Regions from separate parts of the Cupriavidus sp. 09_S30 genome, predicted to be linked through region 2. Evidence: riboswitches for the same ligand, from Rfam matches in the RefSeq annotation. Region 2 holds a riboswitch; the other holds the start of a gene.
The links. Region 2 has a riboswitch for S-adenosylmethionine ahead of AC1Z3O_RS27975 (hypothetical protein). Riboswitches for the same ligand answer to the same signal wherever they lie in the genome.
Positions count from the first base shown of each region.

Region 1: it holds a riboswitch for S-adenosylmethionine, as region 2 does, so the genes downstream of both, AC1Z3O_RS17935 (DUF3293 domain-containing protein) here and AC1Z3O_RS27975 (hypothetical protein) in region 2, are expected to answer to the same signal.

Region 1 covers NZ_JBXOWI010000001.1:3,832,153-3,846,622, forward strand. Annotated here, with positions in the region: gene AC1Z3O_RS17905 (MerR family transcriptional regulator) at 1-134, opposite strand, end outside; gene AC1Z3O_RS17910 (aminotransferase class IV family protein) at 207-1,007, shown strand; partial or broken gene AC1Z3O_RS17915 (IclR family transcriptional regulator) at 1,050-1,229, shown strand; gene AC1Z3O_RS17920 (YdcF family protein) at 1,453-2,190, opposite strand; gene AC1Z3O_RS17925 (ADP-ribosylglycohydrolase family protein) at 2,341-3,318, opposite strand; gene metK (methionine adenosyltransferase) at 3,488-4,630, opposite strand; gene AC1Z3O_RS17935 (DUF3293 domain-containing protein) at 4,779-5,207, opposite strand; SAM-I-IV-variant riboswitch at 5,236-5,341, opposite strand; gene AC1Z3O_RS17940 (sulfatase family protein) at 5,381-6,679, opposite strand; gene AC1Z3O_RS17945 (Bug family tripartite tricarboxylate transporter substrate binding protein) at 6,720-7,742, opposite strand; gene AC1Z3O_RS17950 (MarR family winged helix-turn-helix transcriptional regulator) at 7,921-8,472, shown strand; gene AC1Z3O_RS17955 (ABC transporter ATP-binding protein) at 8,510-9,226, opposite strand; gene AC1Z3O_RS17960 (ABC transporter ATP-binding protein) at 9,223-10,062, opposite strand; gene AC1Z3O_RS17965 (branched-chain amino acid ABC transporter permease) at 10,059-11,090, opposite strand; gene AC1Z3O_RS17970 (branched-chain amino acid ABC transporter permease) at 11,087-11,944, opposite strand; gene AC1Z3O_RS17975 (ABC transporter substrate-binding protein) at 12,236-13,435, opposite strand.
Region 2 covers NZ_JBXOWI010000002.1:1,735,872-1,750,341, reverse strand. Annotated here, with positions in the region: gene AC1Z3O_RS28000 (sensor histidine kinase) at 1-576, opposite strand, end outside; gene AC1Z3O_RS27995 (response regulator transcription factor) at 560-1,249, opposite strand; gene AC1Z3O_RS27990 (hypothetical protein) at 2,083-2,385, shown strand; gene AC1Z3O_RS27985 (cupin domain-containing protein) at 2,506-2,769, opposite strand; gene AC1Z3O_RS27980 (methyl-accepting chemotaxis protein) at 3,073-4,632, opposite strand; gene AC1Z3O_RS27975 (hypothetical protein) at 4,783-5,172, opposite strand; SAM-I-IV-variant riboswitch at 5,214-5,324, opposite strand; gene AC1Z3O_RS27970 (helix-turn-helix domain-containing protein) at 5,529-6,542, shown strand; gene AC1Z3O_RS27965 (cytochrome C) at 6,733-7,167, opposite strand; gene AC1Z3O_RS27960 (c-type cytochrome) at 7,169-7,666, opposite strand; gene AC1Z3O_RS27955 (methylamine dehydrogenase light chain) at 7,663-8,178, opposite strand; gene mauD (methylamine dehydrogenase accessory protein MauD) at 8,198-8,785, opposite strand; gene AC1Z3O_RS27945 (MauE/DoxX family redox-associated membrane protein) at 8,831-9,382, opposite strand; gene AC1Z3O_RS27940 (amine dehydrogenase large subunit) at 9,379-10,518, opposite strand; gene AC1Z3O_RS27935 (GNAT family N-acetyltransferase) at 10,927-11,340, opposite strand; gene mepK (peptidoglycan L,D-endopeptidase MepK) at 11,376-11,942, opposite strand; gene AC1Z3O_RS27925 (L,D-transpeptidase family protein) at 11,966-13,588, opposite strand; gene AC1Z3O_RS27920 (thioesterase family protein) at 13,719-14,159, opposite strand; gene pedF (cytochrome c-550 PedF) at 14,325-14,470, opposite strand, start outside.

The sequences.
Region 1 (14,470 bases), on a different contig from region 2:
GCCATCAATTCCGGTTCGCCGTAGATGCGGTAGCCGGCCTCCGTTCGTCCGGGGCGCAGCAGCCCCTCCTGCTCGTAGTAGCGCAACATCCGTTCGCTCACGCCCGTGGCGCTCGCCAATTCTCCAATTCGCATGATGGGCCTTGACCTTGACAGTGCTGTCAGAGTTTAGCCTTGAATCTCTTCACATGACATTCGAGGTTCATCATGACTCTGGTTGCGCAGCGAAATGGTCAGAGGGCAACTGCCGCCGATCTTGCACCGCTGGCGTTCGCAGGCTATGCGCATTTCACCGCCATGCAGGTTCGAGGTGGGAAAGTGCGCGGTTTGGATTTGCATCTCGACCGTTTGCGTCGCGCGTCGATGGAATTATTTGGCGTCGCGCTGACGGACGAGCACATTCGGACCTGCATTCGGGCCGCCATACCGACACCATCTGCCGATCTTTCATTGAGCGCAACGGTGTACTCGCCCGCCGGTGAATTTGTCGTAGCGGGGCCAGATGCCCCACCTGAGGTACTCGTTCGTACCGATGCGCCATCGTCGGGGCCTCGCGGCCCACTGCGTCTTGCGGTGTTTGAGCATGAACGCGCGCTTGCGCACATCAAGCATGTCGGAGAAATGGCGAAAACGTACTTTCTTCGTCAGGCGGCCGAACGCGGATTCAACGATGCGGCATTCATGGATCGCGAGGGACGACTTAGCGAAGCGTCCATCTGGAACCTTGCGTTCTGGGACGGCGAGGCCGTCGTATGGCCAGAGGCCGCCATGCTTCAAGGCACGACGATGGCCATCGTCCAACGGCAATTGGAACACTTGGGCGTGCCGCAGCGCTCGCTGATCGTAACGCCCGTCGATGTGGCGGCGATGTCCGGCGCTGTCGTGATGAATTCGTGGACGCCCGGCATTGCCGTGACGCAGGTCGGCTCCGTCGTGTTGCCTGCAGCGCCTGCGTTCGTCGAGCGCCTGCATCAGGCATATGCGTGCGAGCCGCTCGTCAGTCTTTGAGGAGGGCGGTTACGCCATCATCGTCGTGCAGACCGAAGACGGCTGCACTGGCGGCTGCTGGGATCGATGTGCATTTCCGGGCCGACCGCGCGGCTGGATGAAGCGCGCTTGATGGAGCATGCGCAGACGGTGATGGATGCGGCGAACCGCTTGTCTTATGCGATGGCGGGGAGTCAACGGCCGCCGATGCAGATCGGGAAGCCGGCGACGTGGCATCCGTGAGGGGGATGGCGTGAGGCTTGAGGCTGAGTGGCTCGGCACCTCAGCCGGCGCGCTGAGGTGCGGTGGTGTATCGCACCGTCAATTGAACAATATTGTCGAGCGCGCCGGCGATTGCCCTTGGCGTCATAACGACATGACAAGGTTGGAGAATGGAATACCAAGGAGCCGATCCTCATGACCTCAGTCCCTGGTCGCACAACTGTGAATGAGGCGAGGGCCACGCTCAGTATTCCCGCAAAACCCACCCACTGATCAACGCAAAATACTCCCGCAGCCACGCGTTATAGCGCAGGTACAAGGGCGTAGGCGCCGCCGCCCCGGCCACCTGCCGGAAGCCCTCCTTGTACGCGATCCGCTTGGCCCGCATCAGGTGGAAATCGCTGGTCACCACGACCAGCGGGTCGCCAGCGCCCACACCTTGCTTCGCCAGCAATTCGCGGCTGAAGCGCAGGTTCTCCTCGGTGCTGGTGCTGCGCCCTTCGCGGATCAGGCGGTCCGCGGACAGGCCATGCGCCACCAGGTAGTTCCCCATGACGTCCGCCTCGCGGCAGCCCTCCATGAAATCCTGCCCGCCGCTCACCACCACCCGCGCCGCCGGCCACTGCCGCGCCAGCGCCAGGCCCACATTCAGGCGTGCCGCCAACGTGGGCGAGGGGGTGCAATTGGGTGTGCCGGAGCCGAGTATCACGATGGCCTTGGCTGCCGCTGCCTTCGGTGCGGATTCGGCCATCTCGCGGCTGAGGGTGTGAAAGAACGCGGCAACGCTTGCCAGCCACACCGCGAATGCCACCCACCCTGCCCGCCATAGCCACCGGCGCCACGCGCTGGCCGCGCGCCATTTCGCCACGGCTTGCCAGCGCCATGACAGGGCAAGGAAGGCCGTGCCGATTGCGGCGGGCAGGACCACGCCGAAGTTGAACAGGCCGATCGCCATCAGGGAGATGGCGTCGGCCAGCAGCATGGCGCCGGCTGCGGCCAGGGCGAGGCGGCGCAGCGGCGCGCGGGACGTTGCTTGGTACGTGGTGGTGCGTGACAGCATGGTCGTGCGCGTTGTCCTCAGACGCTTGGAGCATACCGCCATCCGGTCGGCGCGTCGTGCGCCATCGACGACTCAAGCGCGGGAAATGCCTTCTTTTGAAATCCTCGGCAGGAAGCCGGGAAGGATAGGCGCGACGATGTCATAGCCTCGCAGCCGTTCGAGCCACCGCGCCGGAATGCCGCCGAGCCCGAAGCGGATGCCCGCCAGGCCGCCGGCGACGCAGGCAGTCGTGTCGGTGTCATTGCCGAACAGGATGGCCTTCCTGACCACGTCCTCGAACGTCGGCTCTTCGAGCGCCCGCCGCGCCGACCAGAGCGTGTCGAGCACATAGCCGGTGCCGCGCGGCGTATCGTGCTGCGGAAAGCTTCGCAGCACATCCAGCTCACGGAGATACTCGCTGCCTTCCCTTGCATCGGGCCACGCCTGGTAGACCGCTTCGAGACGGCTGTCTGCCGGCGCCCACGGGTCTGCCAGGCCCTGCAGGTAGCCTGTGGCGACGAGACAGTAAAAGGCGCACGCCACCTGCGAGCGAGGATGGGCATGCGTGGGCAGCGATTGCAGGTGGGCCTCGCGCACGAGTGCTGTGTCGCTCCCCGCGTGGAGCAGGGCAAGCGGCAGGCAGCGCATCAGGCTGCCGTTGCCGTTGTCCATAACATCCGCCCCGCCCGACTCGCGCGCTGACACACCGTCGCGCAGATTGTCCAGCGCGTCTGCCGTCTGGATCCCGACGTCGAAGACCCTGTCATCGACTGCCATGTAGCCGCGGTCCAGCCAGCGCAGCAGCAGGTCGGAGAAATCGACCAGCGAGAACCTTCCCTGTTCGACGAGGGTGGCCAGCAGGCACAAGGCCTGCGCACCGTCATCGGACCACGTCCCCACCGGCACGCCGGAATGCGCACGGGGGAAGCCGGCAGGGGGTTGCATCTCAATCTGCTTGCGCGCCGGCAGCCGCTGTGGCGGGTGAAACTCATACGGTACGCCAAGCGCATCTCCTACCAGCAGCCCTACCAGGCCACCCAGCTCGGCGTTGGCAGGGTACTGCTGCGCCAACCCCAGGAATCCATCATTGCTCATCGGTCATCCCCTTCCACAATTTTCCTTGGCGACGGCCACACCGCAGACTATTGCCTTTCTGACATTTGCTCGCCGCGTGGCCCCGACATAGGCGGGCTCACGCCTGGCGCACCTTGCAACGCTCTCCCGCCTGCAAATCATCCCATCACTTCTCCCAAGGCAGGCCGATGTCGTCACGGCCGAAATGGCCGTATGCGGCGGTCGGATAGTAGATGGGCCGCAGCAGGTCCAGGGTTTCAATGATGCCCTGCGGCCGTAGGTCGAACTCGCGTGCGAGCTCGGCGGCGATGTCTCGTCCGGTCTCGGCTTCAGTCCCATACGTTTCGACCAGGAAGCTCACCGGCTCCGCCTCGCCGATCGCGTAGGCAAGCTGCACCAGGGCGCGCCGCGCCCAGCCGCGCGCCACCACTTGCCTGGCGAGGAAGCGCGCCATATAGGCCGCCGAGCGGTCCACCTTGGACGGGTCCTTGCCGGAGAATGCGCCGCCGCCGTGGGGCGCGGCGCCACCGTAGGTGTCGACGATGATCTTGCGGCCAGTCAGTCCGGCATCCCCCTTCGGGCCGCCCGTGACGAAACGCCCCGTCGGGTTGATCAGGCAGCGCAGCCCCGGGGCGCGCAGCTGTGGCGGAATCACCGGCTCGATCACCTGCTCCAGCACGGCGGCGCGCAGCGCTTCCAGCTCAATCCCTGCATCGTGCTGCGTCGAGAGCACCACGGCTTCGATCTGCGTGGGCCGCCCGTCGACGTAGCGGAAGCTCACCTGCGACTTGGCATCCGGCTGGAGCCAGGGCAACGTGCCAAGCCTGCGCAGCTCCGCCTGCCGCCGCACGAGTCGATGCGCGTAGACGATCGGGGCCGGCATCAGCTCCGGCGTCTCGTCGGTGGCATAGCCGAACATCAGCCCCTGGTCCCCCGCGCCCAGGATGCCGTCGGCACGATCGACGCCCTGGCTGATGTCTTGCGACTGGCCATTGAAGCGGATCTGAATCTCACAGCGCTGCGGGTCGATGCCCGTCTCGGCATCGCGGTAGCCGGACTCGCGCAGCACTTCGCGCACGAGAGTGTCGGCCGACGCGCGTACCGCCTCGAAGTCATCCCGGTGCCGCGTCTTGAACTCGCCCGCCACAATCACGCACTGGTCCGCCAGCAGCGTCTCGCAAGCCACGCGAGCATGGGGATCCCGCGCCAGGAAGGCGTCGAGGATGCGATCGGAAATGCGATCGGCCAGTTTGTCCGGGTGGCCTTCGGAAACGGATTCCGAGGTAAAGAGCCCGTTGCGAATCGTCATGAATCTCTCCTGTTTAGCCGCGTTTGACCAAGCGTCGGGGGCGGCAAGCTGGAACAAATCCCCCCGGTCCTGTCCCCGTGCGGGGCGGCGGACCAGCCGTTTCCATTTCTGATTGCGTTGCTTATGGCATCGCTGCTTGCGTGCGGACTTAGCGCAAGAGCACCAACTGCGGCGCGGCATCCGCGCCTGACCAGACGATGGCGTTCTGGCCAAACTGCACGCCCAGCTCCTTGGCATCGTCAAGGCCGATGCCAAGCACGAGGAAGCTCGCCTCGCCAGGCCATTCGTTGGAGGGATGCTGGCCGATGCCATCGACGAAGGCCAGCCCGCGCTGCTGCAGCGTCTGCGCCAGTGCCTGCTGCCGCTCATGATTGCGAGCGGAATCCTGCTGCTCGCTGAAGGGGTTCCACGCCGTGATGAAGGCGCTGCAGTCCACGCCGGCCGCGGCGTGCAGCGCGGCCAGTTGCGGGTTGTCCTCGCCCACCTTCAAGGTGGTCGGCGCCTGGCCGTGCACGTGATAGTGCGTTTCCAGGTAGGCCTGGATGACGTCTTTGGGAATGGCTGAGTCAGAAAACAAAAAACCCTCCGTTCAAGGAGGGTCGACGCTCTACCCGCTTGCTTGCTCCATCAGGAGCCACATCCGCTCTCGCGATCCACCTTGCCCGGGGAGGCAGGTTGGCATGGGCGTCGACCCAATTCAGAATGCGGGTTGGATTAGAGCATGTGGCCGAGAAACGTGTCAAGCGAGAGTCAGCGCTGCGGCATATCCGCCACCGAATAGCCGAGGCTGACCGTTGCTTCCTCCGGTATCGGCGGCATCGCCGCGCTCCACGACTCCCAGGCTTCGCGCATCGCCACCAGGCGCTCGGGCTCGCGCGCAGCCCGGTTGGCGCGCTCGCGTTCATCGCGGCTCAGGTCGAACAGGTAGTCGTGACCGTCCACCTGCAGGTACTTCCAGTCGCCGTCGCGCATGGCGCGCTGGCCGCGGTGCTTCATGCGCCAGTACAGCGGACGGGGGAAGCGGTGGCCGGCCTCGCGCAGCAGCGGCATCAGCGAAACGCCGTCGAGCGGGTAGGCCGGGTCGGGCGCCACGCCGGCGGCGTCGAGCATGGTGGCGGACCAGTCCATGGTCATGCATGGCTGCGCGCTGGTGCCGCCCGGCGCGACCACATCCGGCCAGTGCGCGATCCAGGGCACGCGGATGCCGCCCTCGGTCAGGTCCATCTTGCCGCCGACCAGCGGCCAGTTGTCGGAGAAGCGCTCGCCGCCGTTGTCGCTGGTGAAGACGATCAGCGTGTTGTCGAGCAGGCCGTGCCGGCGCAGGGCCTCCACCAGCCAGCCGATGCCTTCGTCCATGTGGTGGATCATGCGGCGGTAGGTGTGGATATTGCCGCCGTCGAGGTGGAAGAGGTTGTTGCTCACCTGCGGTGCCAGCGCGGCATCTTCCCGCGTTTCCCACGGCCAGTGGGGCGCGGTGTAGTGCAGGCTGAGGAAGAAGGGCTCGCTCCCGGCCGCCATGCGCTCCACGTAATCCACAGCGCGGCGTGACAGCAGGTCGGTCAGGTAGCCGGGCTCCTGGTGCGGCTCGTCGTTGTGCCACAGGTCATGGCGGCCAGTGGAATCGCAGTGGGTGAAGTAGTCCACGCCGCCGGCCATGGGGCCGAAGAACTCCTGGTAGCCCGACAAGAGCGGACCGAAGGCCGGAGCGAAACCCAGGTGCCATTTGCCGATCAGCGCGGTGCGGTAGCCCGCGTCGCGCAGCAGCGAGGGCAACGTTGGATGCGAAGGTGGCAAACCCTGCGGCGTGCCGATCCGCTTGCTGCTGATCGGCTCCTCAGCGGCGCCGCGCAGGCGGTACTGGTAGCGCGCCGTCATCAGCGCGAAACGGGTGGGCGAGCACACCGGGGAATTGGCGTAGCCCTGCGTCAGCAGCAGGCCGTTGGCGGCCAGGCTGTCGAGCACCGGCGAGACCGGTACGCGTCCCCCGTAGCAGCCCAGGTCGGCATAGCCGAGGTCGTCGGCGACGATGTAGATCAGGTTGGGTTTCATGGTTCGCTGGTGTTCTGGCCTTCCGACGTTCTGGCCGCGCTCACTCGGCGCGGATGCCGCTGGCGGCGATCAACTGGCGGTAGCGCTCCGACAACGCCGCCAGCCGCTGTGCCGCCGGTGCGCCGCGCGTGCCATCCACGCGCATATCCAGCGCCTGCAGGCGGGCGCGCACATCGGGCCGCGCCAGCGCATCGGCGATGGCGCGCTCCAGCAGGCGCTGCACCGGCTCGGGCGTGGCCGCGGGCACCATCGCCACGTAGAGCACCTCATGTTCCAGTTGCTTGAAACCCAGCTCTGCCACCGTGGGCACGTCCGGCAGCAGCGGCGAGCGCTGCGTGCTGGTCACCGCCAGTGCCTTGACGCGGCCCGCCTGCACGAAGGGCAGCAGCGTCGGCGTGGCCAGCATGCCCCCATCCACCTCGCCCGCCACCACCGCCGTGGCCGCCGACGAGCTGCCCTTGTACGGCACGTGGTTGAGCGTGGCGCCGGTGGCGCGGCGGAAGGCCTCGACGGCGATATGACCCGGGCTGCCGCTGCCGGCCGAGCTGAAGTTCAGCGTCTTCGCCTTGGCCCGCGCCAGCAGCTCGCGCATGCTGCCGATGCCCGTGGCGGGGTTCACGCCCACCAGCAGGCCCGATGTAGCCAGGATCATCAGCGGTTTCATGTCGCCCGGCTGGAACGGCATGCTGGGATAGATGTGCGGACTCACCGTGAAGGTGGTGTCGATGCCGAACAGCACCGTGTAGCCATCGGCCGGGCTGCGCGCCACCGCGCCCGCGCCCAGGTTACCGCTGGCGCCGGGCTTGTTCTCCACCACGAAGGGCTGCTTGAACTCGCCCTGCAGCACCTGGGCCACTGAGCGCGCCAGGATGTCGGACGGACCGCCCGGCGGGTAGTTGTTGACGAAGCGCACCGGCTTGTCGGGGTAACGCTCCTGCGCGTGCAGGGTGACGGAGCCCAGCGGCAACAGGGGCAGCAAGGACAGCGTGCACAGCAGGCGGCGCAACGTCGCGCGGCGCGGCAAGGAACGCGGGCCTGGGGGCAGGGAACGGCAAACGGACATGGCTCCAACTCCTCTCACGGGCACCCTGGCATGGCCGGCGGCAGCGGCCACGGCCAGCGCCGCGGCGCCCCTGCCTGCCGTCATCCCGGGTTGTCAGGCCAATGTACGTTGGGGACAATCAGTTGTTCTAATCAACCATCCCCCGTGTAAACCTGGGGCTGCCAGACAAGGCCACACCATGCCGGAACCCGCGCGCCTGAACCGACCGCAGTCGATCGAGGACCTGCTGCTCTACCGCCTGAGCGGCCTGCTGGCCAATGCCGGCGGCATCGTCATCCGCCACTGCGAAGGCCGCTTCGGCATCACCCGCCGCGAATGGCGGCTGCTGGCCCTGCTGGGCACGCAGGCTGGCGGCCCGGCGCCAACGCTATCGGCCCTAGCCGCGCTGGCCCACCTGGACCGGCCGCGCGCCTCGCGCACTGTCTCCGAGCTGGTGCGCAAACAACTGGTCAGCCGCACCGCCCGCGCGGGCGACGCGCGCCAGGTAGCGCTGGCGCTCACGCCCGAAGGCGAGGCGCTATACCGCGAAGTGTTTCCGGTGACGAAGGCAGTCAACCTCGAACTGCTCGGCGCGCTCGATGGCGGCGAGGTGGCGCAGCTCGAAGCGATATTGGGCAAGCTGGAGCAGCGGGCGGCGGGGATGGCGGAGCGGGGTGGGTTGCCGCTGGCGGATCGGCGTGGGGGTGGGAGCCGGCGCGGGCGGCAAGTTGCGGAAGGCACTGAAGGCTAGCGGCGATCCGCAGGCCACGGCCGCCGCACAGTGTCCGTCAGGCGCCACTCTCAGTGGCCAACCCCACCCCCAGGTAACGATCCTTCACCTCCCCATCCGCCCGGAACGCAGCGTTATCTCCCTCGTACACCACCCTGCCCTGCTCCAGGATCACCATGCGGTCCGCCAGCTGCATGCACACCTCCAGGTTCTGCTCCACCAGCAGGATGGCGATGCCCGCGGCCTTGATGGTCTTGAGCTGGGCCACGATCTCTTCGACGATCACGGGCGCCAGTCCTTCCACCGGTTCGTCCAGCATCAGCAGGCGCGGGTGGTTCATCAGCGCGCGGCCGATGGCGAGCATCTGCTGCTCGCCACCGGAGAGCTGGGCGCCGCCGTTGCGGCGGCGTTCGCGCAGGCGCGGGAAGATGCGGTAGACGTCTTCTAGCTGCCAGGGCGAATCGCGGCGGGCGCCGAGCTTGAGGTTTTCTTCCACGCTCAGCAGGCGGAAGATGCCGCGATGCTCCGGCACCAGGCAGATGCCGGCGGCGGCGATGCGGTGCGGCGGCTGGCCGGCGACGTCGCGGCCCTGGAAGCGCACGTGGCCGCCGCGCGGGCGCACTACGCCGGCGATGGCCTTGAGCGTGGTGGACTTGCCGGCACCGTTGCGGCCCAGCAGCGCAACCAGCTCGCCGTCGCCCACCGCGAGCGAGACGTCCTGCAGCACGTGGCTCTTGCCGTAGTAGCCGTGGATATTGCGCACGTCCAATGTCATCGCGCGCCTCCGGTGATCATATTGCCCAGGTAGGCCGCGCGCACGCGCGGGTCGGCGCGCACCACGGCGGGCGGGCCTTCCATCAGCACCTTGCCCTGTTGCATCACGGTGATGGTGTCGGAGATTTCCATCACGATCTCCATATTGTGTTCAATCAGCACCACGGTATGGTCGGCGGCCAGGCCGCGGATGAGTTGCTTCATCGCGCCCAGGTCGTCCACGCCCATGCCGGAGGTGGGTTCGTCGAGGAAGATGGCGCGCGGCCGCGCGGCCAGCGCCATACCCACTTCCAGCCGGCGCTGCTGGCCGTGCGAGAGCGTGGCGGCCTCGGTGTCGGCCACGTGGCTCAGTTCCATGCGGGCGAGCACGGCATCCACCGTGTCGGCGCAGGCCAGCTCGCCCACCGGGCGGCGCCAGCACTGCATGGCGCGGCGCGCGTGCGGGCCCAGCGCGGCCAGGCGCAGGTTCTCGCGCACGCTCAGGTTGGCGAACAGGCTGGTCACCTGGAAGGCGCGCGCCATGCCGCGCCGCACGCGCTGGTGGTCGGCCTCGTGCGTGACGTCATGCCCGTCGAAGACGATGCTGCCGGCGCTGACGGCGCCAGTGCCCGTCAGCATGTGGAAGAGCGTGGTCTTGCCTGCGCCGTTGGGGCCGATCACCGCGTGCACGGTGCCGGGCAGCACGCGCAGGTCCACGCCGCCCAGCGCGGTGAACTTGCCGTACTGCTTGGCCACGCCGCGCGCTTCGAGGATGGGCTGCCGGGCCGCTTGCTGCGTGTGATGGGACGACGGTTGAGGCGACGATTGCTGCGCCGCCTGCTGCGCGGTCTGGTTCATGCCTGCTCCTCGCGCGCCAGCGGCGCGGTGTCGTTGATCGCCTGCGCCACTCCCTTGTCCGGCTCACCCTGCGCGCGCCGGTTCGCCGCCATGCGCGCGGGCAGCGTCAGCAGCCCCCACAAGCCGCCGCGCACGAACAGGCTCACGCCGATCAGCAGGAAGCCCATCACCATCAGCCAGCGCGGCCACAGGTTGGAAAGCCAGTCGGACATCAGCACATAGAAAGCCGCGCCCAGCACCGAGCCGAACAGGTTGCCGGTGCCGCCGATCACCGTCATCACCAAGATCATCTCGCCGGTGACGAAGTCGATGCTGGTGAGCGGCGCAATGCCCATCAGCATGGCGTGCAGGCCGCCTGCCAGCCCGGTGACGGCACCGGACAGCACGAAGGCGAGCAGCTTGAAGTGGCGCACGTTGTAGCCCACCGCCTGGGCGCGGTCCTCGTTGTCGCGGATGGCCAGCAGCGTGCGGCCGAAGACGGACGACGCCACGCGCTGCAGGCCCCAGCACACCAGCAGGAAGCACACCGCGACAAAGGCGTAGAAGGCCCAGGCCCCGTCCAGGGCGGCCAGCTGCAGGCCGAACAGCGACAGCGGCGGACGCGGCACGTCGAGCAGGCCGTTGTCGCCGCCGGTGATCTGCGGCGTGGTGTAGGCGAGGAAGTAGAAGAGCTGCGCGAAGGCCAGCGTCAACATCACGAAGTAGGTGCCGCGCTGGCGGATGGCGAACCAGCCCACCAGCGCGGCCGCCGCCGCGCCCAGGCCGACGGACAGCGCCAGCGCCGCCGGCAGCGGCCAGGCCAGCCGCGTCAGCGCAATCGCCAGCGCATAGCTGCCCAGCCCGAAGAAGATGCCCTGGCCGAAGGACAGCAAACCCGTGAAACCCAGCAGCAGGTTGCACGCCATCACCGCCATGGCGTAGACCAGCACTTCAGTGGCCAGCGTGCCGGACGGCAGCACCAGCGGCAGCAGCAACGCGGTGGCCAGCGCCAGCCAGCCCGCGCGATCGAATACAAACGTGCGCATCATCCCCTCCCCAGCAGGCCGTGCGGGCGCAGCAGCAGCACCGCGGCCATCGCCACATAGATCATCAGGAAGGCGCCCTCGGGCCACAGCGTGCTCATCACGCCCTGCACCACGCCCACCAGCAGGCCGCCGGCCAGCGCGCCGGCAAAGCTGCCCAGGCCGCCCAGCACCACCACCACGAAGGCCACGCCGATGGCCTCCAGCCCCATGAAGGGATCGGCACCGCGGATGGGCGCGGCCAGCACGCCCGCCAGCGCCGCCGTGCCCGCGCCCAGCGCGAACATCAGCCCGAACAGGCGGTGGATATTGATGCCGAGCAGCGACACCATCTCGGTGGACTCACTGCCCGCGCGCACCGCGCTGCCCAGCCGCGTGCCCTCCAGCAGCCACCACAGTCCCAGCGCCAGCACAGCGGTGAAGCCGATCACGAAGAGGCGGTACTTGGGATAGACGAAGCTGCCCCACATCACCACACCCTCCAGCCCGGCCGGCGGCGGCACGTCTACGCCGACGGGGCCCCAGGCGCTGATCAGCAGCTCCTGCGCCGCCAGCGCGATGCCCACGGTGATGAGGATGTGGAACTCATGCGGCAGCGCGTACACGCGGCGCAGCATGACCACCTCGATCAGCCACGCGAGCGCGCCGACCAGCAAGGGCGCCAGCACCAGCGCGGCCCAGAAGTTCAGGCCCATCTGCAGGGCCTGGAAGCAGAGATAAGCGCCCAGCGCGTAGAAGGCGCCGTGCGCGAAATTGACGAAGCGCAGCAAGCCGAAGATGATCGACAAGCCCACGGCCAGCAGGAAGTACAGCATGCCGGTGCCGATGCCGTTGATCACCTGCAAGAGGTAGACGTTCATAACAGGACAGCCGAAGGATTAGGGTGGTGAGCCAGCGGGCACCGGGCTCGCGCCGGGCGGCACGGGGCTGGGCGCCTGCCGGCGGCATGGGGGCATGAGGTGGCGCGAGGCGGCACCATTGAACGATTGCAATGCATGACAACAGCTGAACGTTGTCGTCCCCGCGCAGGCGGGAACGACGGTAGTTCTTGCAGCTTTGTCACGGATTGCGCAAGGCACAATCGGCGGCATGCCATAGCGCACGGTGCGGCACCAGACAAGCCCCCGGCGCACACACCTCGCCCAGCCCCATCACGCCATGCGACACATCGTCTTGTCCGGCGGCAGGAAGGCCTTGCCCGCGCTGACTATATCGACGAAGTCATCCGCATCGCGCATGCTCGCCTTCGGCTTGCCCTTGAGCAGGTAGTAGTCCTTGATGACCTGGTGGTCCGCCGCGCGCACCGTCTCCGGCCCGGTCAGGCCCTCGTACTGCATGCCTGAGATGGCCGCCGCTACCGCCTTCGGGTCCACGTTGCCGGCCTTGATGATGCCGTCCAGCAGCAGCCGCGCGACGGCATAGCCGGCCACCATGTTGTAGTTGGGGGTCATGCCGCCCGCCTTCGCGCGCCGCACCAGGTCCTGGTTGCGCGGCGTGGCCACCGTGTGCCAGTACTGCGCGCCGAAGTACACACCGTTGCAGATATCCGGCCCCAGCGCCTGCATCTGCTCCAGCCCGGAGGACCACGCCACCAGGATGGTCATCTTCTCCTTCAGGCCGAAGCTCACCGCCTGGCGCAGCGCATCGGTGGACTGCTGGGCGTAGTTCAGCAGCAGCAACACATCGGGCTTGGCCGCCAGCGCATTGGTCAGGTAGCCGCTGAACTCCTTCTGCGACAGCGAGTGGTAGCTGTTGCCCACATGCTCCACCCCCTTCTCCGCAAACACCGTCTTCGCCGCCGAGAGCAGGCCGTCGCCGAACACGTACTGCGGCGTGATGGTGTACCAGCGCTTGGCCTTCGGCATCGCCTCGATCAAGGGCCGCACCGTGCGCTCGATGGCGCCGTAGGTGGGCACCGACCAGCGGAAGGTGGCGCGGTTGCAATCCTTGCCCGTGATCTCATCCGCCCCTGCCGCCGTAGCGAACACGGCGCCCAGCCGCTCCGCCTCCTTGCCCATCGCCAGCGCCTCGGAAGACAGCGCGCCGCCGGCGAAGAAACGCATCGACGGCTTCTGCGCGGCCTCCTGCAGCTTGCGCACCGCCGTGCCCGGCTTGCCCTCCGTATCAAACACGCTGGCCCGCACCCGCCTGCCCAGCACGGTGGCCTGCTGCTCCACCGCCAGCTTCAAGCCCATGTCTATGATCTTGGCATCGGTGGCAAAGGGGCCTGACATCGGTATCAGGTAAGCCAGCTCGATCGCCTCTTCCGCCGCCAGCGCCGAATGCGCGCGCAGCAGGCCAGAGGGCACGGCGGAGCAAGCCGCCAGTTTCAGCAGGTTGCGTCGGTTCATGACTGTCTCCATCGATGTTGTACAAACGGCCATCTCTGCGGACGGCCCGCAGCGCTGCGGCACGGCTGGCGTGTGGATGCGCGCTGCTGGTCAGATGCTGGTCAGGTACTTACTGGATGCTGCAACTGCAAGGACAGGGCAGGCGCCGAGGGGTAAGGCGCATGCGTGCTGCCGGACGCGGGCAAGCGGAGCCCCTTCGCGGCGGGTAGCGCGAGTGGCGTGGTGCGTCGGTGTAATGCGGCGGGTATGCCGCGAGTTCGGGTCAGGGAGCGGTGCTAAGGCACGGGCCTTCGCTCGCCAAGAGTCAACAGACTGCGGGCGAAGGTCTTATGCCAGGACGCTGCCGCGGCAATGTGCCGGCAAGCGACGGCCTCCCGCACCATTGCATCGCGGTGCTGGCCTGCGGCATGAAGATAGAGAGAAGCAACCGCATCGGGACTCCTTTCCTGTCCTGCATTTCCACGTATCGCGCGGCGCGGGCCGGCTGCGATGACGCGGCTTGGGTTGGCTGAATGTATGGGCCGCGTATGGCTTCGGAAATATACGGTCAGCCGAAAGGGCGCAAACCGTATTGCTGGCGTGAGGGGCAACCGTACAGGATGTATGGAAGCGGAATGCCGTGCGTTCTTGTGCGGGTGCTGCACGGCGATGCGGCGGGAATAGTCTTGTGCGTTGAGACAGCGCGCCCGGCGGGCTCACTGGGAACCCGATCATCGGCGCAAGCTGGGTGTACAGGCGCGCCAGAGAATCTGCACAGTCCTGCCTCATAGGACAAACCCTTGGCGGCCAAACTGTCGAGCGCATACGACACCGGCACACGCGTCATCACGGCCCGTGTCAGCGCGGCCTGCATCACCGGCCGCAACCCACTCCGATGATTGATCGAACCTGACATGTCCTGTATATACAGGTGATCGAGCCAAGGTAATTGCCCACCGGGCGATCAGGCTGGAAGGCCCTCCCCTTTGCCGGCAATGGGGAAAGAGCTCGCGAGAGCGGCGGAAGCCCTGTCGGCTGCTCGCTGCATTCACCGGC
Region 2 (14,470 bases):
GACTTCCGCTTCGTCATACCTGCCCGGGTTGATCGACGCTGCCTTGCCAAACCGAAGTGCCCTGACTTGCTGCGCCAGGCTCGCCACCTGGCGGACCAGCACACCTGCGAGGCCATACGCGAGCCAGATCGTCAGCACCGCGATGATGCCCGTGCCGGCCATGAGTGCGTTGATCACGAGCTTGAATCGCCGCTCGTAGGCACTGAAGTCGTAGACCCGGTACAGCCTCGCATGATCGAACTGGGTGATGGCGACGTGGATCTCCTGGTCGCCGACGATGATCTCGTGCGTACCGTCTGGCAGATCCTTGACCGTTGTGGGCAGCGCGGCTGGCGCGCGACCCGCCCTGGAAACGTAGCCGTTCATTCGTGCGTCGAACTGCGGCAGCAGTGCCGGATCGCTCCGATACGACGCCAGCAGATTCGCGATGTCATCCTGGATCAGTGCATCGATCAGCCTCTCTTCCTGTGCCTCGGCGAGCGTCTTGACGCCCAGCGCCTGAGCAAGGAGCAGCAGGATCGTTAGCGCCGAGAAAACCAGTGCGACTTTGAAACGCAGGCTACGACGCGTTGGCATCGCTCACCGTAAGCCGGTAGCCGAGACCATGCACCGTCTCGATGAGATTGGCTTCGCTCTCGGTGGAAAGGGCACGGCGCAGGGTGTAGACGTGCGCGCGCAGCGTATCGCTGTCACCAAGCTCCTCGCCCCAGATCTGCGTTTCGAGCTCGACACGGCTGAATACGCGGTTCGGTGATTGCATCAGGATGCGCAACAACTGCAGGCACTTGGGCGGCAGCTTGATGGTGCGGCCGTTGCGTTCGACGACCAGCGTCGCCAGATCGAGACGTACGTCCCCACAGCAGAGCACCGCCGGCGCAACCTGTCCCTTGTAGCGCTTGATCAGTGCGCCTAGCCGCGCGCCGACTTCCTTGAGCGAAAACGGTTTGACCAGATAGTCATCGGCACCGTGCGTGAAGCCAAGGAGTTTATCGTCCAGTGTGTCCTTGGCGGTCAGCATGAGCACCGGCGTGTCCCGGTGCGCCTCCTCCCGAAGTTTGCGACACAGCGTCAGACCGTCCATGCCCGGCAATGCCAGGTCAAGCAAGATGGCATCCCACGGCTGAGCCAGTGCGAGTTGCAGACCGGCGGGGCCGTTCGATGCCCTGTCAACGACGTAACCAGAACCCTCAAGGTAGTCATAGAGGTTGGCAGCAATGCCAGCGTCGTCTTCGATAATAAGTACCCGCACTATGTTTACTCCCAGGCCGCGAGTTTCGAAGGGTGAAATATAAATGCTATACCGATTGGCCTCAGCGGACAGTCGTCCTACCACTACCGCTTTTCGCTGAAGATGGAACCCTTTATAAGTCGGAACGGCAGCTTTTCGGCTGACTCGGCCATCGAACGCGGATACGTCGACTGGCTGAAACTGGCCGGAGATGGTCATACCGGCCCGTGGGAGGGACATTGACGGCTCTTCGCACGTGTCTGCCCATTGGCAGTCGCAGATTTGCGGGTGTCCGGCCAGGAATGCAGGCGGGCAGGAGGTTGCAGGCAGCCGTGCTCGCTGAACCCCCGCTCGCGATACAGACCAGCCCTCACTTCGTAGGTTGGGGCCGACAATCATTTGCCCCTCCAGGGTAGCTACCAATCGAGCAGTGATGAATTACCTGCGGAACGGTGAATTCCCTTTTGCCCGACACGCTCCCTTTGCCGCAAGACAGACTCGGTCAAGGTATACTCGGAGTGTCGCGGCAACCACCGCGACCGGGTTTAGCAGCCCGAACAAGAAGGCGGACGGACCGCCATTTGGCGGTCTTATTGCGTCCGTCGCGCCAACGCACGTCCCTATGGGCGGGCCTTGGCGGGGGAGCCTTCGGGCTCGCCGGTTCCTTCTTGCCGGTCTGCTAACCCTGCCTCGCGCCCGCCCACCCGATTAGCAGCGGGGAGCGGGTCCCAATCCGCTCAAGAAGGAGGCAATCTCATGCCCCGATCCCACCTCGTCCGTACCGGGCCGCCGCCGTGCGCGCAGTCAAGAGCGCTGGCCGCATTGCGTGCAGGTTTCGCAAGTGGAGGCGCCCGATGACCCACCCCCGCCAACACACCCGCTACGGCCTCACCGCCGAACACCGCAACGCCGACATCCACCTTCACACCCGCGTGTTGTGCGAATCGCCGCTGAGCCTGGCCTCGGATAAATCCGCACAGCTCTATGCCTTGCTCTTCCTAGCCCGGGACAGCGCGGAATCTGGCATCTTCTGCGACCTGAACCCGGAGTTCCAGATCAGCGTGCTGACGCTGGCGATCGGGTTGGCGCATGAGACGCTGGTGTTGAGTGAGCTGGCCGCGCAGGGCGAGGCCGACGAAGACGTGCCGGCGGCTTGAGCGGTGCGCGGGAGCCGGCACAGGGCCGGCTCCCGTATGCATCCTATGTCTGGATCAGGGGTGGTTCTGCAATGGGGCGTTCGCTATGCATGCCCCGGGACGGACCGGTGGGTGCTGGCCTCATTTCCTGCCGACCAGGTACTGCACACCCTGCGGGCCATACCGCTCGGCGTGCGGGATGTTTGCCGGCAGGTGGAACACGTCACCTGGCTGGTAGAGCCGCTCCTCGTCGCCGATGCGGATATGGATCTCGCCCGCGAGGATCAGGGCCTTGGCCTCGAAGGGGTGGGCGTGTTCTTCCAGCGCGCCGGCCTCGCGCGTGACGATGACCAGCTCGGTGAAGCCCTCCTTGGCAAGGGCGCTGGTGAAGGCTTCGCGTTCCATGATGATGTCCTCGATCGGCGGGCTGGAGGGACGGCAGATGCCAATGTGGCATGTTTTCACGCTGGCCGCATCGGCTCGATAGCGGACCTCGAATGGAGTTGGATAGGCGTCACCTGATGGCGCTGTCCGGCAGTCGCGGCCTGTGATCGGTGCCAGACAAGCTACCTCGATCCGGCCGGGGCAAGGTCAAGCGCGGCGGCCGCCGCGCGGGTAAACATGCTCCAGTCGGATGCGCAGCACCTGGGACTCCAAGCCGGGCGATGACTCGCCAATGCGCGACCGACACCGAGCCGCCGCCAGATCCTAAGCAGAGTGCGCCGGCGCCAACTTGAACACGCTCACGGCCTCCGCGAGGCTGTTTGCCTGCTCTTGCATCGACTGCGCCGCGGACGCTGCTTGTTCTACCAGCGCCGCATTTTGCAGGTTGACGCTCTCCATCTGCGACACCGCCGCATTGACCTGGCCGATGCCTTGCGATTGCTCGCTGGATGCAGCCGAGATTTCGTTGACCGTGTCGGCCAGGCGGCGGACGGCGACGACGATTTCCTCGATGGTGGCGCCGGCTTGTTCCACCTGGGCGCCGCCAACATCCACCTTGCTGACAGACGAATCGATCAGCGCCTTGATCTCCCTGGCCGCGCTTCCGCAGCGCTGGGCCAGCGCGCGCACTTCGCCGGCAACCACGGCGAAGCCGCGGCCGTGTTCGCCCGCCCGTGCCGCTTCCACGGCGGCGTTCAGCGCGAGGATGTTGGTTTGGAACGCGATGCCGTCGATCACGCCGATGATGTCGGCGATCTTGTGCGAGCCGGAGTTGATGTCGCGCATGGTATTGACGACGCTGCGGACGTCTTCGCCGCCCCGCGCTGCCAGGTTGGCAGCATTGCGGGCCAGCTCGCTCGCATTCGACGCGCTTTCGGCATTGTTGCCGACCGTGGCAGTCAGCTCTTCCATGCTGGCCGCGGTCTGCTCGAGGGCGCTCGATTGCTGTTCGGTGCGCGACGACAGGTCGGTATTGCCGGCGGCAATCTCGGACGCGCGGATGGTCACGGCATCGGAGCCCGCACGTACCTTGACCACGGTCTGCGTCAGGCCGGCCTGCATGCGCGACAAGGCGGACAGTAGCTGGCCGATCTCATTCTTCCCGGCCTCCGGCACCACGATGCTCAGGTCGCCGTCAGCCACGCGCATGATCAGCTGCGAGGCTTCCGTCAACGGCGCCACCACGAGGCGGCGCAGCGCCAGGTGCACAACCAGGATGAGCAGCACCGATGCCACCAGGCCCACGATCACCAGCACGACAACGCGGTCGAAGCGCGAGCGACCCGCCTGAATCTCCTGCTCGCTCAGCGTCGCAGCCAGTTGTTGGAAGCGCTCCACGCCGTCGGAATACTTAGAGCCGGACGCCGCGATGTCTTGATCGTTGAGCGCTGCGAAGCCCGCAAGATCGTTGTTGCGCAGCAAGGCCAGCCCGCGCTTCACGGCATCGACATGCGCGCGGCCGGCGCTGACGACAGCGTCGCGTGCCGACTTATCCTGCTCCGCAGACACCAGGGCCTTTTCAAAGGCATCCAGGTGCTCGGTGGAACGGCTGATCGACCGCTCCGCACTGCCGACGGCCTCGGCGTTGACCCCACCGTTCTCGGCGGCGGCGCTGGACGCCCGGGTCAGCGCCGAGCGCGCCAGGGTGATGTCTTTGTAGGCATCGTTCAGCAGGCGCGCCTGGGTGGAGATCAGGTGGATCTGATCGGCCGACGAACTGGCTGCGCTCAGTTGGCTGACGCCCAGCCCGGCGCCGAAGACGATCATCAGGCCGAAGAGCACGAGCGTCGCCAGCAGGCCACCGCGAATACTTACGTTGTTCATTTGACGGTTCACATAGAAGGAGTCCCGAACAACGTAAACGTCTGCGGCCTGAAGTCTCTGAACCCCTTCGCGGGGAAAATTTGTCTTAGATCAAATTCAGGGCTGTCCGGTCTCCCGCTTCCGGGGCGGTATTGGCGGCGCCGTCGAGAATCATCGGATTCCGCTTCGGTTCGGACGGCCCTGGCGGCCACTGGTGCGCAGGTAGACGTGCTCGAGCCGCACGCGAAGCACGTTCGCTTGCTGCTGCAGGTCTTCGCGCAGTTTGCGGGCACGCGTCTGGCTGACGCCGTGGATCTGCACGATCTGGTCGAGCTGATCGCCGCTGCGGACGGCACGCCGCGTAGCCACCGGAGCGCCCACGGCACGCAACCGGTCGCTGATACCGTCAATGGTGGCGGCATCCGGTGTCGACGCAATGTAGAAAACGTGCAGGAGCCGGTCGCCGGCTGGCGGAAATTCGCTATCCGCGCTGGTGGCACGAGCCGGGGCAGGGGAAAGGGAGGCGGAAGCGGAAAGGAGGGGGGAGGAGGACTGCTGCATAGCTGCTCGCGATTAGGTAATTCGAACCGGTGCGCGCCATGCCGCTCCCGCTTCGTTGCCGACCATCGGCCGCATCGCCTTGAGGCAACCACCTTGCCCGGGATAGGCAGGTTGGCGTTGGTACCGTCGGGTACCAACTCTGGATGCAAGCGTGACTATAGCAGACGGGATGGCGGCGGCGGAAGAGGACGGGGGCGCATGGGCCGCTTGCACCAGGGAGCGCGCGGCACCAGGGTTGTCCCTCTTATGGCGGGCAGGGTGCCTTGGATACACTGCCTTGGCTGCGCTCGCACGCCAGTCCACACCTGGGCCGTGACGGGCGCCCGACAAGGCAAACGCAGAAGGCAGGCGTTCCCATGCAGCCGACCCAGCCACCATCCATCCCGTCTTCTCCCCGTACCGCGCCACCGGGCGCCGTTGCCGCCGCGCGCGGGCTGCGCCGTGTGGTCGCGGACGAAGCCCAGGCCGCCGCGGCGGAATTCGCTGGCTGGCAGCTGCGCTACCAGCAGCTCACGCCCGGCGCGTTCCATGCCGAGGTGGAGCAGGTCGTGTATGGCGACGTCCACGTGTTCCGCGAGCGGACTTCGCAGGCCTTGCTGGAGGAGGGCGAGGCGAAGCCGGGCTATGTCTCGCTGGCGCTGCCGCATGCGCAGTGCGATGGCGGCTGGTTCCACGGCTACCGGATGCATGGGGCGGCACTGCTGTGCGCCGGCAACGGCCAGGCGTTGGCAATGCGCACGCCGCGCGACCTGGACCTGGTCGGCTTGACGATGCCGCTGCCGGCCTTGCAGCGCGCACTGGCGCTGCAAGGCAGCGAGGCCGCGCCGGCAGGCTGGGCAGAACCGGTGCGAGTGCTGCGGCCGGCGGTGGGCGAGGAACTGCGCGCGGCGCTGTTGTCGGTGCTGGCGACGGCCGTGATCGAGGCCGACGTGTTCAGCAACCGCTTCGTCGAGCGCGCGATCCGCGATGCGCTGCTGCTGGCGGCCGCTACCGCGTTGACCGCTGACGACGACCGTGCGCGCGAGACGCTGCCCACTCCCGCCGCCAGGCAGCGGCTGGTGGCCGATGCCTACGAACTGGTGCGTGCCGCGCCCGAGGCGGCATGGAGCGTGCTGGCCTTGTGCGAGCGCCTGGGTGTGTCGCGCCGCACGCTGCAGTACAGCTTCAATGAGGTGACCGGGCTGGCGCCGCTGGATTTCGTGCGCGCGTTGCGCATGAACGGGGCCCGGTCTGCACTGCGTGCCGGCGAGGGCCGGTCGGTGGGGGCCGTAGCGGCGCGCTACGGCTTTCATCATCTGCCGCGGTTTGCCGCGCAGTATCGGGCGTTCTTCGGGGAGCTGCCGTCGCAGACGCTGGCCCGGCTGCGTTGAGGTGGTTCAGCCGCGGGAGGCGGCACCGAGCAGGAAAGCACCATCGGCTTCGTCCTGGCCTTGGCGGGCTGGACAACACCGACGGCTTCGCTTGGCGTGGCGCCTTGCTAGACCGGCCCTTTGCCCATGCGGGGAGAGAGAGCCAAGACCTCGTGCTTGTCCGGCGGTGTGGGCAGCAGGCTGCGCGCCGTCAGCGCGAACCGGACAGGACGGCCGCGCGCTGTGCCGTGACGTCGTCGAGCGGGGCGCCGCGGTAGCGGGTCACTTCCTGCGGCGTATAGGCTGGGTCGGGGGTGCCGCGGCTCAGCGCCGGCACCATCCAGTTGATCAGTTCGGCGATCTCGGCGTCGCCTAGGTCCGAGCCCGAGGTGCCCGGCGCCTGGATCACGAAGGCGCGCCCTGCCGGCGTGGCGAGCAGCAGGGGCAGGGTGGCGCGCATGTCGGGAATGCCGGCTGCCGGCTTGCCGGAGCCGTCCGGCAGGTGGCAGCCGGAGCAGTGCAGCAGGTAGTTGGCCTGGGCGCGTGGCAGCTTGTCCTGGGCCTGCGCTGCCGCGGACACGGTGCCGGCCAGCAGGCCGGTGGCCGCCCAGCAGGCCAGCGCGCGGCGCAGTGCGGCGCTGGCCATCTCAGTGCGCCGCAGTGCCATCGCGCAGTTTGCGCACCGCGCCCGGCGTCTTGCGCTCGGCGCGCGCCTTGGCCAGCATGTCGGCGCTCACGCTGGGGGCGGCCTGTCCGTTCTGCGTGCCGAGCCAGGCCAGCACGGCCAGCAAGTCGTCGTCGGGCAGCGCGGCGAAGGGCGGCATCACGCCGTTGTAGGACTGGCCTTGCGCCTCGATCGGGCCGGCCAGGCCGTGCACCAGCACATTGGCCAGGTAGGCCTGCCCGGCCGGCGAGGCCAGCCGTTCGCGCAGGGCGCCGGCCAGCGGCGGGGCGATGCCGGCGATGCCGGAGGCATCCACGTTGTGGCAGGCCGCGCAGTTGGCGGCGAACAGCGCCTTGCCGTCGGCCGGCGTGCCGGCGGCGGGCGCGGGAGCTGCGGCGAGCGCGGCCAGCAGCAGCAAGGCATACCGCGCGGGCGGGAAGGACCGGAAGGACCGGACGGACTGGAAAGGCAGGCGCGTCATTCCTGGACCCCGAGGATGATGGAGGTGGTGCAATGGAACATCGTGCTGCTGTTGCTCATGCACCAATTGACGTCGTTGTGCACGCCGAGCTTGTAGCCCGGGCGCTCGCGCTCGTTGGTGTTGCACTCGCAGCGCCCGCAGGTGGTCTTGCCGCAACAGTCGTTGTAGCTGACCATGTAGTCCTTGCCGTCGGCCGGGTTGCGGCAGGTGCCCACCCAGGACACACGCGAGGGCTCTGTGCCGGGCGGGCAGCTGGTGGAGCTGCCGCCGCAGCAGGCGCACAGGAAGCCATCCACGGCGCAGTATTTCCAGTAGTCGCAGGAGGTTTCGTCCACGGCCTTGCCGGGGCGGGCGCCGTGCGCGCCGGCTGCGTGCGCGCTGCGGTCGAAGGGCAGTACCGGCAGCGCCAGGCTGCCCACCATCGCCTTGCCCAGCGTGGCCAGCGCGCTGCGCCGGCTGGTGCGCTGCGCCGCGCGGCGGGTCTGGCGCTCGATCAGTTCGTCGAACCACATGACAGGTGTCTCCGTGCCCTCAGGCGTGGGTTTCCAGGAATTGCTGCACCGAGGCCACGTTCATGTCCATGGCGGTGAACAGGCTTTCGAGCTGCTCGCGCGAGTTGACCAGTCCCTTGGCGCGCAGCGTGCCGGCCGCGTCCAGCAGCACGGCGTAAGGCAGCTTGCCGATCTGCAGGTGCATGCCCAGTTCCTTGGACAGTACGTAGGGGAAGTCGCCCAGCCCGGCCTGGCGTTGGAAGGCCAGGTGCTCGGGCTGCTCGCCGTCGGAGGCCAGCACGATGCGCAGCCAGCCGCGCTCACTGGCGGCGATGGACTTCAGCACCGGCAGCAGCTTCTTGCAGATGGGGCACGTGGGCGAGAGGAAGAACAGCAGCGTGCTGGCGGGCTGCACGCCGCCCACGGCGACCGCGCCACCGCGCACGTCCTGCAGGTCGAAGCGGGCCAGCGGCTGGCCTACGCGCGGGCCGGCGTCGATCATCAGCGCGCCCATCGGGGCTACCCGTTCGTAGAGGATGCCGACCTGGCGCGCCAGCGCATAGAGCCCGAACAGCAGCGCCAGCACGACGATCCACAGCACGATATTGGTGATCACGAGAGCAGTCATGGTGAACTCGGCAAGAGGTTGGGAAAGGGAATCAGCCGCAGGGAATCAGCCGCGTGCGCGGCCGGCATTGACCAGCAATTGGGTGGCGGCCAGCCACAGCAGCAGCAGGGCGAGCGCGCAGAAGCCGGCGGCGGCGTAGTCGAGCGCACCGAGCACGCGTGTCCCCCCGGCACGGGCGGAGGCCGCGGCCAGCGCCATGACCGCCAGCAGGCCGGCGTTACGCGCCACCAGCGCGCCGGAGATGGGCATGCTGTCAGCGGCCGCGCCGCAGCCGCAATGCAGCTCGCGCCGGCCGCGCGCCAGGTTGGCGCAGACGGCGGCGGTGGCGAGTCCGGCCACGGTCAGGCCGGCCAGGGCCGAGGCCGGGTGCAGCGGCAGCCCCACCATCAGCAGCGCCGCGCCGGCCTCGGCGGCCACGAAGCTCAGCGCGGCGAGGTGCGTCCACGCTGGCGGCACCAGCGCGTAGGCGGCCAGCGCCGCATGGAAGCGGGGGAAATCGCGCAGCTTGGGCGCCACCGACAGTGCCAGCACCAGCGCAGCGGCGGCATGGCAGGCGGCGGCGGCGACCGGATCGGCCAGCAGGGCGGCGGCGCTCATTGGTGGGCCTCCAGGCGCAGGACATCTTCGCCGACCCCGTCGAGGCGGGCCACGGGCTTGAGCCGGTTGGCGGGATCGAGTGCGACCACGCCGGCGGTGGCGGCATCGAGCGCGTAGAGGGTGGGACGCTCGCCTTGCGTGACCGTGAGCGCCAGCGCATGCTGGCCCGGGCTGCGCGCCAGGCGCTTGTGGCTGGCCAGGTCGACGGTCCAGATCTCCGCGGCGGGCGACTTGTGCGAGCCCTCGCGCCCGCGTGGATGCATGCCCACGTACAGCCGCTGCGTGGCGGCATGCACGGCGAATAGCTGGTAGCCGCCGGGCCGCCAGCCGCCCTTGGCGTCGGCGGGGCCGACCAGGGGCCAGGGCGGGTCGAAGGCGGGGGCTTCGCCGGACAGGTCGGCGCGATAGACATTGCCGTTGAAGGAGACGAAGTAGAGCATGTCGCCGACCTTCTCCGCATGCAGGAAGACCGGATCATGCTGCGGATCGAACATGCGCGTGCTGCGCTTCTGCCCGGCCGGCTGGCCCTGGGTGTCGTGCGAGACGGTCAGCATGGCGCCGTCGCTGCACAGGGTGCGGAAACGCGCGCTCGACGCCGGCGTGACAAAGATGCCCCAGCAGCCGGGCGTCTGCACTTCGGATGCCAGCTTGCCGGCCTGCAGGTCGACGATGCTGACCGAGGTGGCCGGCGTGGCATTCTGCACATAGAGGAAGCGGCCGTCGGGCGAGATCGTGATGATGCCGCGGTAGGGCAGCGACTGCGCGTGGCGCGGTGGGATCACGATCTCGCTGCGGTAGGCCAGGGTGTCGGCGTCGTAGGCGCTGACCACGTCGGTGCGCTCGCCGCGCGACAGGCGCGGATAGTAGGTGGCAACGACGTAGATGGTGCGCTTGTCGGGCGACAGCACCGCCTGCCCTCCGAAACCGGTCGGCACCAGGCCCAGGTATGTCATGCGCTTGCCGTCGACCACGTGCAGGCGCCCGTCCACCATGTGCCGAAAGGCGACGTCGGATATGTAGAGCCGGTTGGCATCGGCCGGTGGGAGCTGGGCGACCGTGAGCGTTTCCGGCGGCAGGTCCTCGGCGCGCGGTGTGCCGGGCGCTGCGGCCAAGGCGGCCAGCAGGGCGGCGGACACGGCGTACTGCCGGGCACCGGGCCGGGCCCGGCGTGGGGGATGGTCGGCTGAAGGGGGCATACGCCATGGCGTACGGATGGTTTGGCGTGGCGCCGGGCTGGCGTGCTTCACGTCGGGCTCCTGTCGAGGCGGGACGGGAACCAGTCTACGGAGGCGGCCGCGGCTGGCGTGAGCCGGAATCGGCAAGGCGGGCACCGGGGATTGTACGGAGCGGTGCCGCTATCGCCGGTTTGCCGGTTTGCCGGAGGACGTCGTTATGGTGCCGACGTGGCGCGAGCCTGGCGCGGCATCACGGCTTGGGCGTTGCCTGCGGGCGGGGCGGGCAAGGCGCCATGGTGGCGAGAGGGGGAGTGCCGCGCAGTCGCGGCCATCCGTTTTCGGCAATCAGGCGGCCCGGTGCGCGCCGGATCAAAGCCGCTTGCGCATGAATACGCGGTAGGAGCCGACGGGGAAGTCGTCGAGCCGGCCGAATTCAACGTAGCCGTGCCTGGCGTAGAAGGGCGCGGCCTGCCAGGCGAAGGTGTCGAGGTAGGCACCGTGCGCGCCTTGCGCCCGGGCCTGCGCCTCGGCTTGGGCCAGCAAGCGCGAGCCAAGCCCCTGGCCGCGGGCGTCTTCCGCCACCCACAGGACGCCGATGGCCAGCCATCCCATGAAGAGCTGGCCGGTGAGCCCGCCCAGCATCCGCCCATCCGGTGCGCGCGCAACCAGCCGCAGCGGCTCGATGTCGTACTCGCCGATGGCAGCATGGTTGAACTGGCGCAGCCGTCTGCCGATCTCGCTGGCCTCCTCGGCGGTGGCGGCCTGGATGGCGATGCCGGTCATGGCGAAGGGCAGGCGGCTTGCCGGCCGGTGCCTGGCTACCAGGCCCGCACGCGCCCCGTATCCACGTGCACGAACTGTTCCCTCTCGTAGTACCCCACGCCACCGCCCTGCAGCGACAGCGCGGCGTCGCGCAGGTCGGCCAGCGGCACGCCGGCCAGCCGGATGTCGATGGCCTGGCCGTCCATGTGCAGGCTGTGCTTGGCCACGCCGCCGCCGCCGGTCCTGCGCAGGCGTGCGTTGGTGGCGGGGCTGCGGAAGCCGGAGATGACCTGGAAGGGGGCGTCGGTGCCCAGTTCCTGCTTCAGGCGGTAGAGCAGGGCGAAGAGCTGCGGGTCGATGGTGCCGACCTCGCCGGAGTAGTGGTCGCGCAGCAGGTGGTTGAGGGATTGCAGCGCCGCGGGCACGAAGCTGTCGCCGACCTCGAACACGGTGGAGAGGCGCTCGCCGGTGTGCAGGTTGTCGAAAGACAGCGTGTGCGCGTTGGGCAGGGCCATCAGCGCGGCCAGCGCTGGGCGTGGCGCCAGCGGGATCAGGGTGGCGGCAAGGGCGGCGCCGCCTGCGCGATGCAGGAAGCGGCGGCGTGCATCGTTGGCCAGGTCCATGGTGACTAATGCTCCAGTGCGCTTCATGAGCGCGATGCGGCCGACGGCGGCTTGCTGGCCGAGGCGGTGCGGCGCGCGCTGTGCTGCCGCAGGGCCTGGTCGAGCAGTTTGTCGAGGCCGTAGATATCAGGCAGGAAGTTGACGCGGCCGTCTTCCTTGACGATGGCGGTGCCGTAGGCCAGCACCACGGGCAGGGGTTGCGCCAGGCGCAGCGTGTTCGATTGTCCCTTGGTCATGGCCTGGCGGATGCGGTCTTCGTTCCAGCCGGGCATGTCCTGCAGCACGAAGCGGGCCAGCGCCACCGGCTCTTCGACGCGGATGCAGCCGTGGCTCAGGTCGCGCCGGTCGCGCCTGAACAGTTGCGCCGTCGGGGTGTGGTGCAGGTAGATGTTGTCGTTGTTGGGGAAGATGAACTTGATGTCGCCCAGGGCGTTCTGCGGCCCGGGGCGCTGGCGTATGCGCATCTGTCCGTTCAGCACCGCATCGAGGTTGGCGTCCGACAGCGTGGTGATGGCGCGGCCGTCGCCACTGACGAACTCGAAGCCCTGGCGCTGGAAGTAGCCGGGGTCGCGCCGGATGCGGGGAATGGTCTCGGCACGCGCGATGGAGCGCGGCACGTTCCAGTAGGGGCTGAACTCGATGTAGCGCATGTCTTCCCTGAACAGCGGCGTGCGGGTATCGAGCGCCTTGCCGACGATGACCTTCATTTCTACCTTGACCTGCACCTGGCCGTCGTGCACTTCATAGGCGCGCAGCACGAACTCCGGCACGTTGACCACGATCATGCGCGGCGCATCGAGCAGCGGTGTCCAGCGCAGCCGTTCCATCGTCAGTTCGATCTGGCGCGCACGCGCGGCCGGCGGGGTATTCAGCTGCTCCAGCGTGGCGGCCCCGATCACGCCGTCGGGTTGCATGCCGTGCCGTGCCTGGAACGCCTTGACCCCTTCCACCAGGCTGCCTTCGTAGCGCGTGGGTGTGCGGCGGCCGGCGGGAAGGTCGCCGAGTGCTTCCAGGCGCCGCGCCAGGGCCGCGGCGCCGGCGTAGGCCTGGCCGGGAGCAAGCTTGCCCCCGGGCGGTGCGGGCAGCGGTGCCTGTACCGCCGGATTGGCGCCCAGGGCGCGATAGCGCGCCAGCGCATCACGCAGGGCGCCATATAGCGGGATCGTCGGGGCGGCTTGCTGCAGCGCCTCGGGCAGCCGTTGCGCGTCCACCGCTGCACGCAGGAAGGCGGGCGGGTCGAAGCCATCGGCGGGCGGGGCGAAATTCGCGCGCACCTTGCGCGGGTCGACTCGGCCGTTGTGCAGGTCGGACAGGTAGTGCTGCATGGCCACGGTCAGCGACGCATCCAGGGCGCTGGCGGCGTCCGATGCCAGGGCGCTGCCATCGTGCGCCTGCGCGACCGCGCGGCGCAGGCCGTCGGCGTCGTAGTCCTGCGGATCGAGCCCGTCCGCGCCGGCCGCGGCCAGGGCATCGATTGCCTGCATCGCTTGCGTGTTCGGGCGGCCCTGCGCGAACCAGAGCAGGGCATCGTCCGCCAGCGCGGGCGCCGCCCAGGCCGCGGCGCAGGCGAGCAGGCAGGCGCCGAGGAACGGTTTCGCGAAGGCGCGCCGCATAGCGGCCGTGCCGGCAGGCATGGGTTGAGGCATTGTGGCTCCGTACACCCCTGGCCGGTGCTGCCGGCGTGGTCAAGCGAGACCGGGATGCGGAGGCGGGCGGCGTGCGGGGAAGATGCCTTTTAGTATACCGCCAGGCACCGGGGCAGCCGTTGCTTCCGGCCTACACCCAGTTGACGCGGGGGAAGCGGCCCGGGAAGGCCTCGGGCATCGGTACCACCTTCTTGCTGACGTAGTTGAAAAAGACGAAGCCAGACTTCGCCATGGCGATCAGCGCGCCGTCGCGCGGGCGGGTGATGCGGAAGGTGATGTCGCCACCGTATCGGTTGAAGTCCATGACGCCGACCTCGAAGCGCAACTGGTCGCGCGCATGGGCCTCGTTGCGGTAGGTGGTGGCCAGGTCGGTGACGATGATGCCGACCCCTTCGCCCTGGATCTCGCCGACGCCGAAGTCGTGCAGGAAGCGGGCGCGCGCCTCAGAGATCATGGAGATCATCGAGTCGTTGGCCAGGTGGTTGGCGGAATTGATGTCGGTCACGCGCACCGTCAGGTGCGTGTCGTAGCAGAACTGGTCTGCGGGAAAGTCGAGCTGCAGGCGGGCCATGGCGGATGGGAGGACAGGAAAGCAGCCGGTGCCACCCTGGGTGGCGCCGGCGCCGCTGTCCGGGGCGGCCGCGGCGGGCCGGCCCGGCGGGCGACGGGCGCTATCATAGTCGAAGGCCCGCCGCCCCGTCTCCCCGGCAGCGCTTTCGTGCTCCCGGACCAGCGCTTACTGCGTATGGCGGGATTCGATATACGTCTTGATGGCCCAGACCGCCTCCTGCGACAGCGTGCCCTCGAACGGAGGCATGTAGACGCGGCCGTCGCGGGTGCGGCCCTGGCGTACAGTGGTGGAGAAGTACTGGTCGATCTCGC